4 regions of the Xenorhabdus bovienii SS-2004 genome follow, and region 1 is predicted to be linked to each of the others. Evidence: predicted binding sites of a transcription regulator. Region 1 holds the regulator's gene; each other region holds the start of a gene.
What was found. The regulator CRP, encoded in region 1, controls carbon source genes, mostly activating them, when cyclic AMP is high. The targets are predictions, from matches to a motif close to ATGTGANNNNNNTCACAT.
Positions count from the first base shown of each region.

Region 2: the regulator CRP is predicted to act here: its motif matches at 3,006-3,023, upstream of msrB (peptide-methionine (R)-S-oxide reductase MsrB).
Region 3: the regulator CRP is predicted to act here: its motif matches at 2,215-2,232, upstream of udp (uridine phosphorylase).
Region 4: the regulator CRP is predicted to act here: its motif matches at 2,050-2,067, upstream of serA (phosphoglycerate dehydrogenase).

Region 1 covers NC_013892.1:3,934,065-3,938,993, forward strand. The annotation lists gene murP (PTS N-acetylmuramic acid transporter subunit IIBC) at 1-396, shown strand, start outside; gene XBJ1_RS17440 (LysE family translocator) at 398-1,003, opposite strand; gene XBJ1_RS17445 (YheU family protein) at 1,176-1,394, shown strand; gene XBJ1_RS17450 (phosphoribulokinase) at 1,496-2,365, shown strand; gene crp (cAMP-activated global transcriptional regulator CRP) at 2,927-3,559, shown strand; gene XBJ1_RS22790 (hypothetical protein) at 3,575-3,703, shown strand; gene XBJ1_RS17460 (aminodeoxychorismate synthase component II) at 3,848-4,423, opposite strand; gene ppiA (peptidylprolyl isomerase A) at 4,727-4,929, opposite strand, start outside.
Region 2 covers NC_013892.1:2,424,598-2,429,526, forward strand. The annotation lists gene sppA (signal peptide peptidase SppA) at 1-227, shown strand, start outside; gene ansA (asparaginase) at 338-1,357, shown strand; gene pncA (bifunctional nicotinamidase/pyrazinamidase) at 1,381-2,016, shown strand; gene XBJ1_RS10350 (YeaC family protein) at 2,099-2,374, opposite strand; gene msrB (peptide-methionine (R)-S-oxide reductase MsrB) at 2,474-2,887, opposite strand; gene gapA (glyceraldehyde-3-phosphate dehydrogenase) at 3,228-4,223, shown strand; gene XBJ1_RS10365 (D-hexose-6-phosphate mutarotase) at 4,367-4,929, shown strand, end outside.
Region 3 covers NC_013892.1:501,382-506,310, reverse strand. The annotation lists gene XBJ1_RS02175 (DedA family protein) at 1-348, opposite strand, end outside; gene XBJ1_RS02170 (tyrosine-protein phosphatase) at 426-1,208, opposite strand; gene udp (uridine phosphorylase) at 1,337-2,092, opposite strand; gene metE (5-methyltetrahydropteroyltriglutamate--homocysteine S-methyltransferase) at 2,653-4,929, opposite strand, start outside.
Region 4 covers NC_013892.1:3,346,992-3,351,920, forward strand. The annotation lists gene XBJ1_RS14705 (5-formyltetrahydrofolate cyclo-ligase) at 1-544, shown strand, start outside; gene serA (phosphoglycerate dehydrogenase) at 616-1,857, opposite strand; gene rpiA (ribose-5-phosphate isomerase RpiA) at 2,133-2,792, opposite strand; gene XBJ1_RS14720 (LysR family transcriptional regulator ArgP) at 2,957-3,862, shown strand; gene XBJ1_RS14725 (oxidative stress defense protein) at 3,859-4,596, opposite strand; gene argO (arginine exporter ArgO) at 4,704-4,929, opposite strand, start outside.

The sequences.
Region 1 (4,929 bases):
GCAGGACAGGTCGGCTCTGCGCTGGCGTTATATATGAAAGCCCAAAAAGGTTCGCTGCTACGCACTCAAATCAAAGGCGCCATCATTCCGGGTTTTCTGGGGATCGGAGAACCACTGATTTATGGAGTGACACTGCCTCGCGTCAAACCCTTTGTCACGGCTTGTTTCGGTGGCGCAATCGGCGGCTTTTTTATCGGTCTGGTTGCCTGGCTGGGAGTCCCTGTCGGGCTGAATTCTGTTTTCGGCCCATCGGGTCTGGTCGCCCTGCCCCTGATGACGTCCGATAGTGGCATCTTCACGGGCATGGCAGTGTACGGTGCAGGTTTAATCATCGCTTATATCAGTGGTTTTATACTGACATTTTTCTTTGGCAGTAAAAATATTGATTTAAGCTGATTCAGCTAATCCAAAGCAAAGGGACACAGACAGCAGTAAGAATACCCATGGTGATATTGAAAATAAACCAGGCATTGCGGCTTTTCAACAGGGAGCCAATCAGCGAGCCCAGAACAATCCACACTGTACCAGCGATCATATTGGAGATCAGCATCACCACACTGATCACGACCACTGAGTGGTTATATAAGTCTCCCTGTAGGCTGTAACTGCCGACGGCACCCAATCCCATCATCCACGCCTTGGGGTTCAGAAACTGTAATAACCAGCCTTGATGGCTTTTGATGGGAACAGCCGCCAAATTTGCCGTTTCCAACCGTTTATAATGTGCTGTCGACGTTTTCCACGCCAACCTTAATAAATACAGACTACCGAGCACTTTCAACACGGTGTGCATCGCCGGATACAACAGCAGCACTGCTCCCACGCCAAAAGCAGACAGCAGAAGGATGGTCTGTATGCCAAGAAGGATACCCACCCAAAGCGGTAACGAACGACGGAAACCAAAATTAGCACCCGATGAAGTCAGCAGCATATTGTTCGGGCCCGGTGTAATCCCAGAGATTAATAAGAAGGTGCTTAGTGAGAATATCAGACTTGCGGTCATGGGGGGATTGTTCCTCTTACCCAAATGGTTAACATTTCCTTTCGACGAAAATAACAGTATGTTATTCACTACACAAGATGACTAATTATGAAAATTAATCCCTTATGAGTGAGCACTTTTCTCCCCTGAGCAGGGCCGCCAATCCCCATTTACAAACTCAGGAGCAACCACAATGATGATCCCGTGGCAACAACTGGCACCCGAAACCCTACTCGATCTGATCGAAAGTTTTGTCTTGCGGGAAGGCACCGATTACGGTGAAGATGAAAAAACGCTGGAGCAAAAAGTACAGGATGTAAAACGTCAGCTTGAACGGGGAGAAGTCCTACTGGTTTGGTCTGAACTGCATGAGACCGTCAATATCATGCCCAAAGAGATGTTTCGCCCTTAGCGCCTTCTTTTTATCAGGCTGTTCCGTTTGCCTTATTTTGCTCTGTATTGCTGATTACGAGAAAGATAGTCCCAACTTTTTTGGATAAGGAGTCTGTTCTTATGTCTGCCAAACACCCTGTCATTGCAATAACGGGTTCTAGCGGAGCCGGAACAACAACGACCAGTGTGGCGTTCCGCAAGATTTTTCAACAACTTGAAGTTACTGCCGCACTCATCGAAGGGGATAGTTTCCACCGTTACACCCGTCCTGAAATGGATGCCGAGATCCGTAAGGCGAAGGAGCAAGGCAGACATGTCAGCTATTTTGGGCCAGAAGCCAATGATTTCAGCATGTTGGAAAAGACATTTTACAACTATGGTGAAACAGGCACTGGCCGCTGCCGGAGATATCTCCACACCTATGATGAAGCCGTGCCTTACAATCAAGTACCGGGTACATTCACGCCGTGGGAATCACTGCCATCAAACACCGATATTCTGTTTTATGAGGGGTTGCATGGTGGCGTTGTTACTCCACAGTATAATGTCGCCAGCTATGTTGATTTGCTGATTGGTGTCGTCCCCATCGTCAACCTTGAGTGGATACAGAAACTTATCCGTGATACCAGCGAACGTGGCCATTCAAGAGAGGCGGTCATGGATTCCGTGGTGCGTTCGATGGATGATTATATCCGCTATATTACGCCACAGTTTTCCCGTACTCATATCAATTTCCAGCGAGTTCCCACCGTTGATACCTCTAACCCTTTCTCCGCCAAGGCTATTCCATCTCTGGATGAAAGTTTTATCGTGATTCGTTTCCGTGGCCTGAAACAAATTGATTTCCCTTATTTACTATCAATGCTTCAGGGATCATTTATTTCCAGTATAAATACCATTGTCGTTCCCGGCGGAAAAGTGGGGCTGGCCATGGAATTAATTATGGCTCCGTGGGTTCAGCAATTACTGGAAGGCAAAAAAATTTCTTGATTTAAACGCAATTTAATTTTTAATTAAACAGGTAACAAAAAATAACGTTGCCTGTTTTACGAAAATAAACATTTCAGTAACAATAAAAACAGATTATAAAGAGAAAATTCAGTAAGGTAAAACGCGTAAAAGCAGTACGATATTTACCAAAGTACCCACAGCCTCTTACACAATAAAAAAGTCATTCAGCCGTTCCCGTCTTTATGTTGTTTCTCCTTTTCCCTTTGGAAATACTGGCATTATTCGATTTCCTATAAGTCGTAGAGCAATAAAGACGACGCTCCAAATAGATTTCTGTTAATCTGGCGGGCTGAAGCGATACAGGGGAAGACAGAAACGTTTTCCTGTGTTACAAACGAGGTTACAAGCGAAGCTGGCAAGATATATAGGTTAAGATTAAGACACCCATATTTTGGTATGATTATAATCTATATAAAATTCCCGCTTGTCAGTTTTTCAGCAAGTTAATATGTTAAACTATTGACTTTATAAAGCCAGCCGGGTGAGGAAAAACTGTTCCTCACGTCATCAAGGCGGAAATAACAACAGAGGATAAAGCGAATGGTTCTCGGCAAGCCACAAACAGACCCTACTCTTGAATGGTTTTTGTCACACTGCCATATTCACAAATATCCATCCAAGAGCACGCTTATTCATCAAGGCGAGAAAGCAGAAACGCTTTACTATATTGTTAAAGGTTCAGTCGCTGTTCTAATAAAAGATGAAGAAGGCAAAGAAATGATTCTCTCTTATTTAAATCAGGGAGATTTCATTGGTGAACTTGGATTGTTCGAAGAAGGAAAGCTGCGTACTGCATGGGTACGAGCTAAAAGTGCCTGTGAAGTCGCTGAAATTTCCTACAAGAAATTTCGCCAGCTCATTCAGGTCAATCCTGATATTCTGATGCGTCTATCCTCTCAGATGGCAAGACGCTTACAAACAACCTCAGAAAAAGTCGGTAATCTGGCATTTCTGGATGTCACAGGTCGTATTGCCAAGACGTTAATGAATCTGGCCAAACAGCCTGATGCGATGACCCATCCTGATGGTATGCAAATAAAAATTACACGTCAGGAAATTGGCCAGATTGTCGGGTGTTCCCGCGAAACAGTTGGCCGCATTCTCAAGATGTTAGAAGATCAAAACCTGATCTCTGCTCATGGCAAAACCATTGTAGTATATGGAACCCGCTAATTTCTGAAATTACTCTTGAAACTGAGCCAGCGCAACCCTTATCCTGCACTGGCTTTTTTGTTGCTTCCTTTGTCTTATCAGTGCAATGGCAGCATCAAGCCCCGTTACGCCGCTTTCTGTAATACTTCACTGGCCTTGCCCTGATATTCCGCTGGGACAGACGTGATTTCCCCCACCTTATTTTTATATTTGCCATATCACAGTGAAATAATAGTCACCAAATATGAATAAAAAATCACATAAGGGCAAATAAAAAACAGCCGGTGAGGAAAATGCGATGGTATTTGGTTAATATCTGAGAAAATTATTCAACAAATCATGTCCCTGTTCACTGAGAATGCTTTCAGGGTGAAATTGCACACCTTCCAATGGCAAAGTACGGTGACGTATTCCCATAATTTCATCTACATTACCGTTATGCTGACTCCATGCGGTCACTTCAAACGATGCTGGCAGGGTTTCAGCAGCAATCACCAGAGAATGATAACGAGTAACAGTCAGTGGACGGTTCAATCCTTTGAATACTCCTTGTTGATTATGGTGGATCAAGCTGTTTTTTCCGTGCATCACCTCGCGGGCTTTGACCACACTCGCACCAAAAGCCTGCCCAATAGCCTGATGCCCTAGGCACACACCGAGGATTGGCAATTTGCCGGCAAAATGCGCAATGGCCTCTAGTGAAATCCCTGCTTCATTTGGCGTACAAGGCCCCGGCGAAATCACTAAATGTGTGGGCGCCAACTTCTCGATATCTTCAAGCTGTAATTCATCATTACGCTTAACTAAAACATTTGTCCCTAACTCGCAAAAATATTGATATAAATTGAATGTAAAAGAATCGTAGTTATCTATTATTAATAGCATAGGAGTATATCCTATTGATTTTTATAGTTTTATATATTGCCGCTACCCTAGCGGGCATTGTGCATTCTGTATTTCGATAAAATCAGGTAAAGCAGCATCAACAGCAGCGGGACGCTCATCATACCACAGACGTATTTTTAAAATAGTAGGATACAAACAGCAGCATTCACCCGTGGTGAGAGCTTGACGTGAAAAGATAACGCAGGTGAGAGGGGAAGACGGCACTCAAAAAGCGAATGGCACAATATAAATACCGTCTTATTTTCTAGGTTTCAGGCAGGAAAACACTGTTTTCCTATTGAATTAAGGTGCAACTTTGGCAGAAAGGATCACAATCGGTTTCACGGGTACATTTTGATAAGGGCCAACATTTTCTGTCTTGACCTGAGAAATTTTATCAACCACATCCATACCTTTTATGACTTTACCAAAGACAGCATAACCAAAATCACGCTGACCGTGATCAAGGAAGGCGTTATCAGTGACATTAATGAAGAACTGACTGG
Region 2 (4,929 bases), 1.5 Mb from region 1:
CAGTATCATTGAATTGGATGCAACCAGAACTCTCATTCTCTGAAAAACTCATGCTGGAGTTTTCCTCATCAGCACAAGCACTGTTGCCAAATACCCTGCAATCAATGCTGCCGGCTCCAATTGCCCAAATTGCGCAAGATATGAAGCAGCAAGCTGTATTTTATAACCGTATGAATGATCCTCAGAATATCTATACGTTCTGCCTGAACTGTGCAGATATCCGCTAGAAGTAACGTCAGACAATATCACCAAATTTAAAGCCTGATCCTTACATCAGGCTTTTTTTATTCCATATACTCCCTATAATCCGGCTGAGTATTTTTATTGAGGCGTTAACATGCAGAAGAAATCTATTTACGTTGTTTACACTGGCGGCACAATTGGAATGCAGCGCTCCCCTAATGGCTACATCCCTGTTTCTGGTCATTTACAACGACAACTCTCACAGATGCCGGAGTTTCACCGTCCAGAAATGCCAACCTTTACAATCCGTGAACACCAACCTCTGATTGATTCTTCTGATATGAGTCCAAACGACTGGGGAATTATCGCCAACGATATCTACCAGAATTACCATGACTACGATGGCTTTGTGATCCTGCATGGTACAGACACCATGGCTTTTACCGCAGCAGCACTCTCTTTCATGTTTGAAAATCTTAAAAAGCCTGTGATCGTGACAGGGTCACAAATTCCACTGGAAGCTCTGCGTTCTGATGGTCAGACAAATTTACTTAATGCTCTGTATCTAGCTGCTAACTATCCCATCAACGAGGTCGGTTTATTTTTCAGCAATAAACTGTTTCGCGGGAACCGAACAATTAAAGCCCATGCTGATGGCTTTGAAGCCTTCTCATCCCCCAACTGTCAGCCACTGATCGAAGCTGGGATCAACATCCGTACGTTCAATACAAGCCCGATACCTGCCAGTCATGGTGGGTTTACCGTACACCAGATCACATCACAGCCTATTGGTGTTGTGACCATCTATCCGGGATTATCCAGCCAAGTTGTTGAAAATATCCTGATGCAACCTGTCAAGGCATTGATATTGCGCTCCTATGGTGTTGGTAATGCTCCACAACGTGCTGATTTATTGAAGATCTTAAGGGAAGCCACTGAACGGGGTATTATCGTGGTCAATTTAACACAATGCATTTCTGGGCGCGTCAACATGAAAGGTTATGCAACCGGCCACGCTCTGGCTACATCAGGTGTAATCAGTGGCTATGATATGACTTTTGAAGCCACCCTGACCAAATTGCACTATTTATTGAGCCAGCCCTATGAATCCGAAGAGATCCGCCACCTTATGCAACAGAATCTACGTGGCGAATTGAGCTATTCAGATAAATAATAGAAAAAGAAATCGGAGGTATAATGAAAACAGCATTATTACTTATCGACCTGCAAAATGACTTCTGCTCAGGGGGAGCACTGGCAGTCAAAGAGAGTGAAGAGGTCATCGCAATAGCGAATAAGGCTATCAGCCTCTGCCAGAAAAACAATATTACTATTATCGCAAGTCAGGACTGGCATCCCGCCAATCATATGAGTTTTGCAGTCAATGCCTGTCAGCCTGTTGGAGAATCTGGGTTGCTCAATGGCATTCCTCAAATATGGTGGCCCGTTCATTGTGTACAAGGGCAATCGGGCGCAGATTTTCATCCTGCGTTGAATCAATCCGCTATTCAAGAAATTTTCCGTAAGGGTGAAAATCCGCAGATAGACAGCTACAGTGCCTTTTTTGATAATGACCATAAGAGCGCAACCCGGCTACATGGGTGGCTGGCGGAGCAAAATATTCAACGACTGATTATGTCGGGTATCGCTACAGATTACTGCGTAAAATTTACAGTACTGGATGCACTGGAACAAGGTTATGAAACCTACGTGATTACTGATGGTTGTCGTGGCGTCAATCTTCAGGATAATGACAGCCTGAAAGCACTTAAGGAAATGGCAACTAAAGGCGCTAAGCTAATCCCACTGCATGAATTAACAACACTTTTTTAAACCGGCAACCAATAAATACTTCTGGACATAATATTTCAGAATATAACCTCGTCGTATCACTGCACAAGACGAGGTTATTTCTTCATTCTTCTGGCTGTGGTTTCACGACCATTTCTGACTGGAACATGACCTTCAACTCTTGTTTACTTTTTATGGTAATTTGGCCATCCGTACCAATCGTCATATGTTCAGGATCGTGGTTATGCTTGGCTTGCCAAAGCATCACCATCTGTAAACTGTGCTCTTTCTGTTCCGGCGTTAGCGGTACACCATCCTGCCACTTGCCTAATTCAACAGCCTGAACCAATCTCTGATAAATTTCAGGTGTCATGGCGGAAAGTAAATCATCCAACTTCATCGATATTTCCTTACGGCTACGTACATTATGCTGAATCGTTTCTTCTTTAATTACTGATTTACGTTGCTGTTTTGTCAAAAAACAGGCCCAGTAACAAAGCTAACCTTCTGTTTCATCCCCAGTTTCCTCGTCAATGAAGCGCAGTGCCGCAGAATTGATGCAAAAACGCTCTCCTGTCGGTTTGGGGCCATCAGGAAAAACATGCCCTAAATGTGCCTGACAGTGACTGCAACGCACTTCTATTCGATGCATGTTGTGAGAATAATCATCAATACAATTGATGGATTTATCATTGAACGGCTGGTAAAAGCTTGGCCATCCACAGCCAGAATCAAATTTAGTGTCAGAAATAAATAATGGCTGACGGCAGCACAGGCAGTGATAAATGCCACTTTTTTTGTTATGCAGTAGTTTTCCTGAAAATGGCGGTTCGGTTCCTGCTTTTTGCGTAACATAGCGCTGAATTTCACTAAGCTGTTCTATAAAAAGGGAAGTATTTTTAGTTTTAGCCATAGCAACCACCTTTTAAGGCCAATATTTTCAATAAAAAAGCATCGAAAACAACAAAAAATCAACATAAAAATGTTGAGAAGCATTCTAACCCATTCAACATCGCAATTTGCTCTACTAATTGTGATAAGTCTCACATATCTAACCGATAGCAACTTTAAATATCTACTTATGCCCCGATAATGGAAGGCGTAGAGTTGTCTTGGCTGTCTAACAAGCGTTCAGATAGTGATTTCTAAATTGATTTTTTCAATTGTTGACACGATTCCGCTTGACGGTTGACAAGATTTTGGTAACTTTAGAAACAACTTTTAATTCACTAAAAAATAGCTGGTGGAATACTATGACTATCAAAGTAGGTATTAACGGTTTTGGTCGTATCGGCCGTATTGTTTTCCGTGCCGCACAAGAGCGTTCAGACATCGAAATCGTTGCTATCAATGATCTGCTGGATGCAGAGTACATGGCTTACATGCTGAAATACGATTCAACCCATGGCCGCTTCAACGGTACTGTTGAAGTTAAAAATGGTCAGCTGGTTGTTAACGGCAAGACCATCCGCGTTACATCTGAAAGAGACCCAGCTAACCTGAAATGGAACGAAGTGGGTGTTGATGTTGTTGCGGAAGCAACCGGTATTTTCCTGACCGACGAAACTGCACGTAAGCACATCGCTGCTGGCGCGAAAAAAGTTGTTCTGACTGGCCCATCCAAAGACGACACGCCAATGTTCGTTATGGGTGTCAACCACAACGCCTATGCCGGTCAAGAGATCGTTTCCAACGCATCTTGCACAACCAACTGCCTTGCTCCACTGGCTAAAGTTATCAATGACAAATTCGGTATCGTTGAAGGTCTGATGACCACTGTTCACGCAACAACTGCAACTCAGAAAACTGTTGATGGCCCATCAGCAAAAGACTGGCGTGGTGGCCGTGGTGCAGCACAAAACATCATCCCATCTTCTACTGGTGCCGCGAAAGCTGTAGGTAAAGTTATCCCAGAACTGAACGGCAAACTGACAGGTATGTCTTTCCGTGTTCCTACTCCTAACGTTTCTGTTGTTGACCTGACTGCTCGTTTGGCTAAGCCAGCAACTTACAAAGAAATCTGTGATGCAATTAAAGAAGCCTCAGAAGGCGAACTGAAAGGTATTCTGGGTTACACCGAAGATGATGTTGTTTCCACTGATTTCAACGGCGAAAAACTGACTTCTGTATTTGATGCAAAAGCAGGTATTGCGCTGAACGATAACTTTGTGAAACTAGTTTCTTGGTATGATAACGAAACGGGTTACTCTAACAAAGTTCTGGATCTGGTTGCTCATATCTCTAAATAATTGAATAGCATCGCATCCACGTTCATAAAGCCACCTTAAACAGGCGGCTTTATTTTTATCTATTCCGATTTATCTCTTAAAAACATTGAGCTATTCTTGTTCCTAGTCAACCACCAACTCAGGTTTACATAAGGTCATGACAGATGCTTGATAAAATTTTCTCATTACCGATTGTAGAACAAATATCTCCTTATATTAGCCAGCGAAATATTGAAGGATTTCCGTTGATTGTTCTGTCACACCCAAAAGTACGCGGCGCAATCAGTATTCAGGGGGCACATCTTATTACATGGCAGCCCAGTGGTGAAAAACCTGTATTATGGTTAAGCGATAACACTGAATTTAATACAGGTACAGCCATTCGTGGTGGCATTCCCATCTGTTGGCCCTGGTTTGGTTCGACAAGCGCTCCCAGTCACGGTTTTGCACGGATCTTACCTTGGGAATTCAGGGCACACCATGAAAATGAAAACGGCGTGATCTTGACATTTACACTACAAGATAATGCCGAGACACATAAGTTATGGCCGCACGAGTTCACACTCATTGCCCGTTTTAAGTTAGGGGAAACCTGCGAAATAGAGCTGGAGTCTCACGGAGAATATCAAACAACATGTGCTCTCCACTCTTACTTTAATATCAGTGATGTCAATCAAATCCGTGTCAGCGGGCTTGGTGCTCACTTTATCGATACCGTTGCCGATAA
Region 3 (4,929 bases), 790 kb from region 1:
CCAAACTCCCCAGCGTTCAAAAAATCGATGGCCGCGCACTAACATTTGCGGATGACGTGACAGTGGCCACATCTTGCCGACATTGTCCTTGTAGTGGGCACCAAACAGATAGGAAACCCAATCGCCAAAAAAGGCTCCCGCTGCTGCCGCTATCCATATTGGCCAAAAATTTAACCCGCTTTCACCAATCAACGCCCCCAATCCTAATAAAATGATCGTCGCAGGCAACAGCAGGGAGATAAATGCCAGAGATTCACCAAAAGCAAGTAGAAAAACAATGGGGATTGCCCAATATTCATGGGCTTTTACGAAGTCTGTGACCAGTTCGATAATTTCATGCAAACTCAAATTAGCTGTTCCTGTATCAATTCATCAGATGTACCAAGTTAGCACCTGATATATAAACCAATGCTAACTCAGTATTTTTATTCAAGAAAATAACTTTGTAATTTTTCACGTGCTGTCATATCCAGCCCGATATCTTTTTCCAGCCAGATATCCACACTGCCATAATGCTGGTTAATACTATTTAAGGCCGTTAGTAAAAACTCTTCCTGCACTGAATAAACATAAGCAAATTTTTCAATCACACGGTCACTCATGACTTTTGCATGTTCATTCAAGAGATATTCCCGATACGGTGCCAGCGTAACGTTGGTGACTAAATAGTCTTCCATTACCGTATCCAAATCTGCTCCCAGAGCAAACAGCACCAGCGCAGATCCAACGCCAGTTCTGTCTTTACCCACTGCGCAATGCTGTAAAATTCCGCCTTTCTCTGGTTGCACCAATAGATTAGCCAGCTTTTTGTAAGCAGGATTGCTGATTGGCAATAATTCGTATAAACGCAGCATGAATGCTCGTTCATCAAACTGCTCCAGACGTTCCTGACCCAATTTTTCCAGATTGGCATCAACTTCCTTAGAGAGTGGATTGGCCGGAGCATGATGATAATTCGCCCCACGCCACACTCGATCTGGTTTATCCTCAATTTCGCTGCTATCACGATAATCAATGATCTGGAAAAGGTTTTTGCTCATCAAAAAAGTCTGATCATTTTCAGTCAACATGTCCAAAGAGCCAGAGCGGAATAACAGCCCTGATTTAATTTTTGCACCATTATGCAGCGTCTTATTACCGAAATCACGGAAGTTAATGCCACCATGTAAGGGGAGTAATGAAGGATGGGATAGCAATGTTGTGGTCATAGTTACTCTTGTTATGATTTAAATAGATCGTTATTGATAAAAAGCGTTATGACATTATCAGATTTTAGAATGAAAGAAAGATAAGCAGAAAGATCGAGCCAGAGTGTTCTGGCCCTTAATGAAAGCGATTACAGCAAACGGCGGGCGGCATCAACTACGATTCCCAAAGCGTTGCTTTCGGTTTTTTTCAACAGTTCCACATCTGGAATTTCCTGTTGCGTCCGGTTGACGATCACCCCTGCCACCATACCAGCGCGCAGCCCCTGACTTGCACACATCGTCAGCAAAGTGGCTGATTCCATTTCATAATTCATCACCCCCATTTGCTGCCACTCTTGCATGGAGCCTTGAAAACGGCGGACGACACGACCAGAGTATGTATCGTAACGCTCCTGCCCCGGATAGAACGTATCGGAAGAAGCCGTTATACCAACGTGGGTGGCCGATCCTGATGCTTTTGCCGCTGCATACAGTGCGTTGGTACATTCAAAATCAGCCACCGCCGGGAATTCCATTGGTGCGAAGTGCAGGCTAGCCCCATCCAGACGAACTGCCGCTGTCGTGACCAATACATCACCCACATTAATGTGCGGCTGGATCGCACCGGTTGTCCCGATCCGCAGGAAAGTACTCACCCCCAATTGCGCCAATTCTTCTACAGCAATTGACGTTGAAGGGCCACCGATACCCGTGGAGCAGACAACCACGGGCTTTCCGTCAATTTCTGCGCGCCATGTCGTAAATTCACGATGAGAAGCCAGATGAACAGGGTTATCCATCAATTTTGCAATTTTTTCAACACGGTTGGGATCGCCTGGAACAATAGCCAAAGTCGCTCCTTGCAGATCGCTTTTGGTGATACCTAAATGAAATACATCAGACATATCGAGCTCCTCAACGGAAATAATTCAAAAACAGGGATACCTAAATTTAGTGCCTAATCTGACACTTTTTAGTGATAAAAATCATCTTTAATTGATAAAGATAAAGAAACACATACATAATTTTGTGATAAAAATCACATTCATAATCCAAAATGACGGACTGAGTATAAGATTCAAATAAGGCCAATACTTATTACTCCGTCACAGAGTCAACAAGCATCAAACGGCAAAACCTCGGTATAACCCGCCATATTCTGTTTTAATCCCGCAAAAGTGGGGTGGATCTGCAATATTATGCAAATGTAATAATTACATATTGCATCTATCTTTATTTAATAACATGACTATTGCTTTATGCTTATTAATGCATCTAAGCAAGTGCTTTATGTGGTCAAACCAATAAATCATCAACAAGAAGGGAGTTACGATGGGCTTTTTTGATCAAATCATCAATATGCTGAGTGGGTAGCACAATCCATTCGTGGATCGGCTCAGGAGATATTGGGGAAATAATTTTTTCGCCCGCCACATTTTATTTGCTGTAGCGGGCGTTCTTCAGTTTAGTTATTTACGGAAGTATTGTTCACGGAAGCACGCAGACGTTTCGCCGCTTCGACCATGTTCGCCAGTGCCTGACGGGTTTCAGTCCAGCCACGGGTTTTGAGGCCGCAATCCGGGTTAACCCACAGACGTTCCACTGGGATACGGTCAGCCGCTTTACGCAGCAACGCTTCAATCCATTCGACACTAGGCACGTTAGGTGAGTGGATATCATACACACCAGGCCCAATCTCATTCGGATATGAAAAATCTTCAAATGAATCCAACAATTCCATATCTGAACGAGACGTTTCAATGGTGATCACATCCGCATCCAGTGCTGCAATGGAAAGCATGATGTCATTGAACTCGCAATAACACATATGGGTATGGATCTGAGTATCATCCTCCGCAATCGCGGCACTCAGTTTGAAAGCATCCACCGCCCATTCCAGATATTCCTGCCATTCTTCCCTACGCAGCGGCAAACCTTCACGCAGTGCTGGTTCATCAATCTGAATGATACCAATACCTGCTTTTTGTAAATCATCAACTTCATCACGCAAGGCCAGTGCAATCTGTTTAGCAATCGTTTCGCGGCTAATATCTTCCCTTGGGAATGACCAGCAGAGGATAGTCACCGGCCCTGTTAACATTCCTTTGACAGGCTTATCTGTCAGGGATTGTGCATATGTTGCCCAATTTACAGTAATGGCTTCCGGACGGCTGATATCGCCAATGATTACTGGCGGCTTAACACAACGGGAACCGTAGCTTTGTACCCAGCCATTTTGGGTAAAGACATAACCATCAAAATGTTCACCGAAATACTCGACCATGTCGTTACGTTCGGCTTCACCATGCACCAGCACATCCAGTCCCAGATTTTCCTGTTCATTGATCGCCTGCTTAATATGTTCAGAAATATTGGTGCGATAATGCGTGTTATCCACACGACCTTTTTTGAAATCCAGACGCAGGCTACGAATTTCCGTTGTTTGTGGGAATGATCCGATAGTTGTGGTCGGCCACAACGGTAAATTGTAACGTTCACGCTGGAGTTTGGCTCGTTCTGGATAAACCAGATTACGCTCGCTATCCTGTGGTTTGATCGCCGTGATGCGCTCAGTCACCGTCGGATTGTTCACCCTTGTGGAACTACGGCGTGCACGGATTGGCGCACTGTAAGCATCCAGTTCAGCCTGTTTGCTGCCTTCCGGTGCATTCAGTGCCTGTGCCAGCAAAGACAGCTCTGCGCATTTCTGTAATGCAAAGGCAAACCAGCTTTTAACTTCTTCATCCAGCCCGGTTTCATCGTTCAGGTCAATCGGGCTGTGCAGCAATGAACAGGACGTGCCGATCCAAATATCACGCTTGCCTGCCAGCGATGCCACAAGCTGGTATTTAGCACTCAAATCTGCTCGCCAGACGTTGCGCCCATTGATAACCCCCAATGAAAGCAACCACGTTTCCGGCAGAGATTTATTCAATTCATCAAGGGAATCCTTCCCTGCAACTAAGTCGACATGCAGCCCTTGTACTGGCAGTGATTTGATCGTCGCCAGATTATGGCTGATGCTATCGAAATACGTTGTCAGCAGTAATTTAGCCTGTCCTTGCAGCGCCTGATAAGCCGTCGAGAAAGCCTCCAGCCATTCCTTCGGTAGTTCCAGTACCAGTGCCGGCTCATCAATCTGCACCCATTCGATGCCCCGTTTTGCCAATTCTGCTAATACTTGCTGATAGACAGGAAGAATATCCGTTAACAGGGAGAGGCGGTCGAAGGCTTTACCTTTCACCTTGCCGAGCCATAAATAAGTTACAGGCCCCAGTAGAACAGGTTTGACTTTGTGTCCCAATGCCAGTGCTTCATCCACTTCATCCAGTAATTGAGTCCAGGTCAATTTAAATTCTTGCCCCTGCTGAAATTCAGGTACGATATAGTGATAATTTGTATTGAACCATTTAGTCATTTCAGAAGCAGCCGCTGGTGTGCCTGTTGGAGCTCGACCGCGGCCAATACGAAACAGCGTATCCAGATCAATGCTACCATCTTCATTCTGATGACGTGGTGGCACGTTGCCCAATAGCAAGTTAGTCGTCAATACTTGGTCATACCAAGCAAAATCACCTACCGGAACTAAATCAACTCCCGCCTCTTTTTGCTGTTGCCAGTGACGTGCACGTAATTCACGACCTGTTTCCAGCAATTCCTGTTGAGAAATCTTGCCTGCCCAATAATTTTCTTGCGCCTTTTTTAGCTCTCTTTTCAAGCCGATACGTGGAAAACCTAATGT
Region 4 (4,929 bases), 590 kb from region 1:
TCGACAGTTGCGTCAAAATCTATCCCCAGAGCAGCAATCGCGATTTGCCCAGCAAGCTGCCCAGAATGTCGTGTCTCACCCTAAGGTCCAGCAGGCAAACAAGGTTGCCCTGTATCTCTCCTTTGATGGTGAATTAGACACTCGCCCACTGATTCAGCAACTTTGGCAGCAAAATAAACAAGTTTATCTGCCCGTATTACACCCATTCAGTCGGCACCATCTGCTGTTCCTGTATTACCATGCTGGGACTCCCCTCAACTACAATCGTTTTAACATAGAAGAGCCACCATTAGATGTCCGACAGGTTCTGCCCGTCTCTGAGCTTGATGTGATGTTTATTCCACTGGTGGCTTTTGATAACACAGGGCAGCGTTTAGGAATGGGAGGCGGTTTCTACGACAGAACGCTTGCTAAATGGCAACAGCAGAATTTTTATCCGATTGGGTTAGCGCACGATTTCCAATTAGTTAATCTATTGCCAAGTGCAAGCTGGGATATTCCTCTGCCAGAAATCATTACGCCTGAAAAAATATGGCGCTGGTAATAACAGTTTATTCTTTTAAGGGGCTATTGTTTCTACGATAGCCCCATTTCTCACGGTATTCGCCCAGACGATCAGTAAAGCAGGCGAGAGCGGATCGTGCCAGACAGAGCTTTCAGGTTTTGCAGAACCATTTCAGCCTGAGCCGGATTTTGCGTCGTGATATCAATGACCACATAACCAATATCTCCGTTGGTACGCAGGTATTGTGCCTCAATATTGATTTCCTGATCGGTAAAAACTTGGTTTATGCTGGTCAAAATACCAGGACGGTTTTCATGGATATGCAGTAGTCGGTGAGTATCTTTGGCATGAATAGGCAGTGAGACTTCAGGGAAGTTGACCGCTGACAGCGTAGAACCATTGTCAGAATATTTGACCAGTTTACCCGCGACTTCGTAACCAATATTCTCTTGGGCTTCTTGTGTTGATCCGCCAATATGCGGAGTCAGCAGTACATTATCAAATTTGCTCAGAGGCGAGATGAAAGGCTCATTGTTCGTTGCGGGTTCACTCGGAAACACATCAAGGGCCGCACCGGAAAGGTGCTCGCACTCCAGCGCGTCATGGAGTGCAGGAATATCCACTACCATGCCACGTGAGGCGTTAATCAGGATTGCACCCGGCTTCATCAACTCCAGCTCTTCCACGCCGATCATGTTTTTTGTTGAGCCTGTTTCAGGTACATGCAGGCTGACAACATCGCTCATATTCAACAGTTCGGATAGATGATGCACTTGCTGTGCATTTCCCAACGGCAGTTTATTTTCAATATCATAGAAATGAACATGCATACCGATATTTTCAGCCAGAATGCCAAGCTGTGTACCGATATGACCGTAACCAATAATGCCGAGCTTCTTACCTCGCGCTTCATAACAGCCTTTGGCCTGTTTATCCCATATTCCTCTGTGTGCTTTCGCATTTGCAATAGGAATACGACGTAATAGCAACAGTAATTCACCCAGCACCATCTCCGCCACAGAACGTGTATTGGAGAATGGTGCGTTAAATACAGGAATACCACGTTTTTCAGCCGCTTTCAGGTCAACCTGATTGGTGCCTATACAAAAACATCCCACAGCAACCAGCTTTTCAGCCGCTTCAAAAATTTCTTCAGTCAATTGAGTACGAGAACGGATACCCACAAAGCGAGCATCACGAATCGCTTCTTTCAATTCTTCAGGCTCCAACGCCCCTTTGTGATATTCGATATTGCTGTATCCCGCCGCCCGCAGGTTATCAACTGTGCTCTGATGAACGCCTTCCAGTAGCAAAAATTTAATCTTATCCTTTTCTAAAGATACCTTGACCATTTGTCCGTCCTATCGTTGTCTTAATTTTCAGAATATCCATAATGAATTCCACCAAAATAACAAAAAAAACAGCAACAGTAATACAATCGTTTGCTCACGCAACAGGGTAAATCGAAGTAAAAAAGTTGTTATACGTAGTAATATGACTTGTTACAGTCTAAAAACAGAATTTTGAGGAATTCTTAGGCTAGGATGTGATATATCTCACTAAATTTTAATTTTTTTAAAAAACATGGAAATATTTTAAGGGCAGATTATTCTGCCCCAATAAACGATTATTCTGCGATCGTTTTCACGCCATCCGCTGTCCCGATCAGCACCACGTCAGCACTACGATTGGCAAATAGGCCGACCGTCACCACGCCAGCAATGCCATTTATTTTATTTTCCAACGCAATGGGATCAAGAATAGCAAGATTATGGACATCCAGAATGACATTGCCATTATCCGTAACCACATTCTGGCGATAAACTGGCGTTCCACCTAATTTCACCAGTTCACGAGCAACGTAAGAGCGCGCCATTGGAATAACCTCAACCGGCAGCGGGAATTTACCCAGCACATCGACTCGTTTTGATTCATCAATGACACAGATAAATTTCTTTGCAACAGCGGCAATAATTTTTTCTCGCGTCAATGCTGCGCCGCCTCCCTTGATCATATGCATATGGTCATTGATTTCGTCAGCACCATCAACGTAAATATCCAAGCTATCAACTTCATTACAGTCAAAAATGGGGATGCCCAGATTTTTTAATTTTTCAGTCGATGCTTCCGAGCTGGACACTGCACCTTCGATTTGATTTTTGATTGTCCCTAATGCATCAATGAAATGCGATGCCGTTGAACCTGTACCAACACCTACGATTGTTCCAGGTTTGACGTATTCCAATGCTGCCCAACCTACTGCTTTTTTCAGTTCGTCCTGTGTCATATCAATCACAGCCTATAATCAGTTACAAGGAAAAATCCGGCCACCAGTATAAACAATATTTTGCCTCACCCGGCGAAAAAATATGGCATAGTGCTGTGCAGCACAAAAAAATATAGAACCCTATGGCACAGAAAGCCGAGCAAAAATGGAGAACCTGATTTTCAATGAAACGTCCTGACTACCGATCCCTACAAGCGTTGGATACAGTGATCCGAGAGCGCGGTTTCGAGCGTGCGGCGCAAAAACTCTGTATTACCCAGTCAGCGGTATCCCAACGTATCAAGCAATTGGAGAATATGTTTGGGCAGCCTTTATTAGTACGCACCGTTCCCCCTCACCCTACAGAACAAGGGCAAAAACTGCTCGCACTATTACATCAGGTAGAATTGCTGGAAGCACAATGGCTCGGTGATGAAAATGGTAACGATATCCCATTACTGCTCTCACTTGCAGTCAATGCCGACAGTTTGGCAACGTGGCTCTTGCCTGCGCTCCATCCTGTTTTATCCGATGTTCCTATCCGACTCAATATTCAGGTGGAAGATGAAACCCGGACTCAAGAAAGTTTGCGGCGCGGAGAAGTCGTCGGGGCTATCAGTATTCAATCACAGCCGCTGCCAAGCTGTCTCGTGGATAAATTAGGTGCCCTCGATTATTTGTTTGTGGCATCGCCTAAATTCGCTGAACGATTCTTTCCGAATGGCGTCACTCGTTCAGCTTTACTAAAAGCCCCTGCGGTAGCATTCGACCATTTGGATGATATGCATCAGGCATTTTTACAGCAGCATTTTGATTTATCACCGGGCAGTGTTCCCTGCCATATTGTGAATTCCTCTGAAGCATTCGTTCAATTAGCAAAACAAGGCTCGACATGCTGCATGATCCCACACCTGCAAGTTGACAAAGAGCTGCAAGCCGGCGAATTAATTGATTTAACCCCAGGGCTATGTCAGCGCCGTATGCTTTATTGGCACCGTTTTGCTCCAGAGAGTGGCGCGATGAGAAAAGTCACTGACACCCTACTGAAACTAGGGCGCCAGATGTTACGTCAGGAAGATGAAATTAGTTAGCGTTGCAACTCAAAAACTACTTCAACCTGATCAGAGAATTCAATACTTTGTGGTTCATAAGTTTCACTGGCTGAATCCTCGGCGGGAGCTGCGGCCATAAGCGCTGACCTGTATTTCAGGCGGCTTATTGGAAAAGGCATAGCTTCAGGGGAACGATAAGTGACGCTATACACAGGGCCTAACTTGCTGTTGAAGCCTTTTGCCAATGCAGTCGCCTGCTGAATCGCATTTTCAATAGCTTTCTGTCTAGCTTCATCACGATAACGCTGTGGATTATCGATACTGAACTGCACTGAACTGATCTCATTCAATCCTGCTTTCAATGCACCATCCAATAATGTACTCAGTTGATCCAACTGACGAACTTTGACTTCAACTGAACGTGATGCACTATAACCCGTAATAGTTGATTTACCCGTCTTTTGTTCGTATTGATATTCTGGCTGAGTGCGCAAATTGGCCGCATCAATATCTTTCTTGTCAATACCATTGGTTTTTAAGAAATCAAAATATTTTGCGACGCGTTCATCCACTTTTTGCTTTGCGTCTGCTGCACTTTTTTGAGTCACTTTCACATGGATCATCAACGTCGCTATATCCGGTGCTGCTTTGATGATCGCATTACCAGAAGTAGATATATGTGGGGCGGGGGGTAAATCAGCAGCAGAAGCAGCCATACAGGACAAACTTCCTACTGCCATCATTGCAGCGAATATCAGTGATTTATGTTTCACAAAACCTCCTTCGGATACAACAAGTAAACAGGCACTTTTTACAGTTTACAGTAAGACAAAGCGCTTTCCAGAAACATTAGCACACTATCTATAAAGTAGTATGTAACTCAATAAAAAATCTGTAATCCCTGTTTGAGCAAACCCCATGCGATATACCACATCACACAACCAACAAAGAGGTTAATGATTCTTTGTGAACGAGGCTGATTGAGTACGGGTGAAAACCAGGCAGCCAGAATTGATAATGCAAAAAACCAGCTTATGGATGCCGTAGCAGCTCCAACGGTAAACCACGACCTAAGTTCCGATGAAAGTCCTCCTCCCACGCTACCT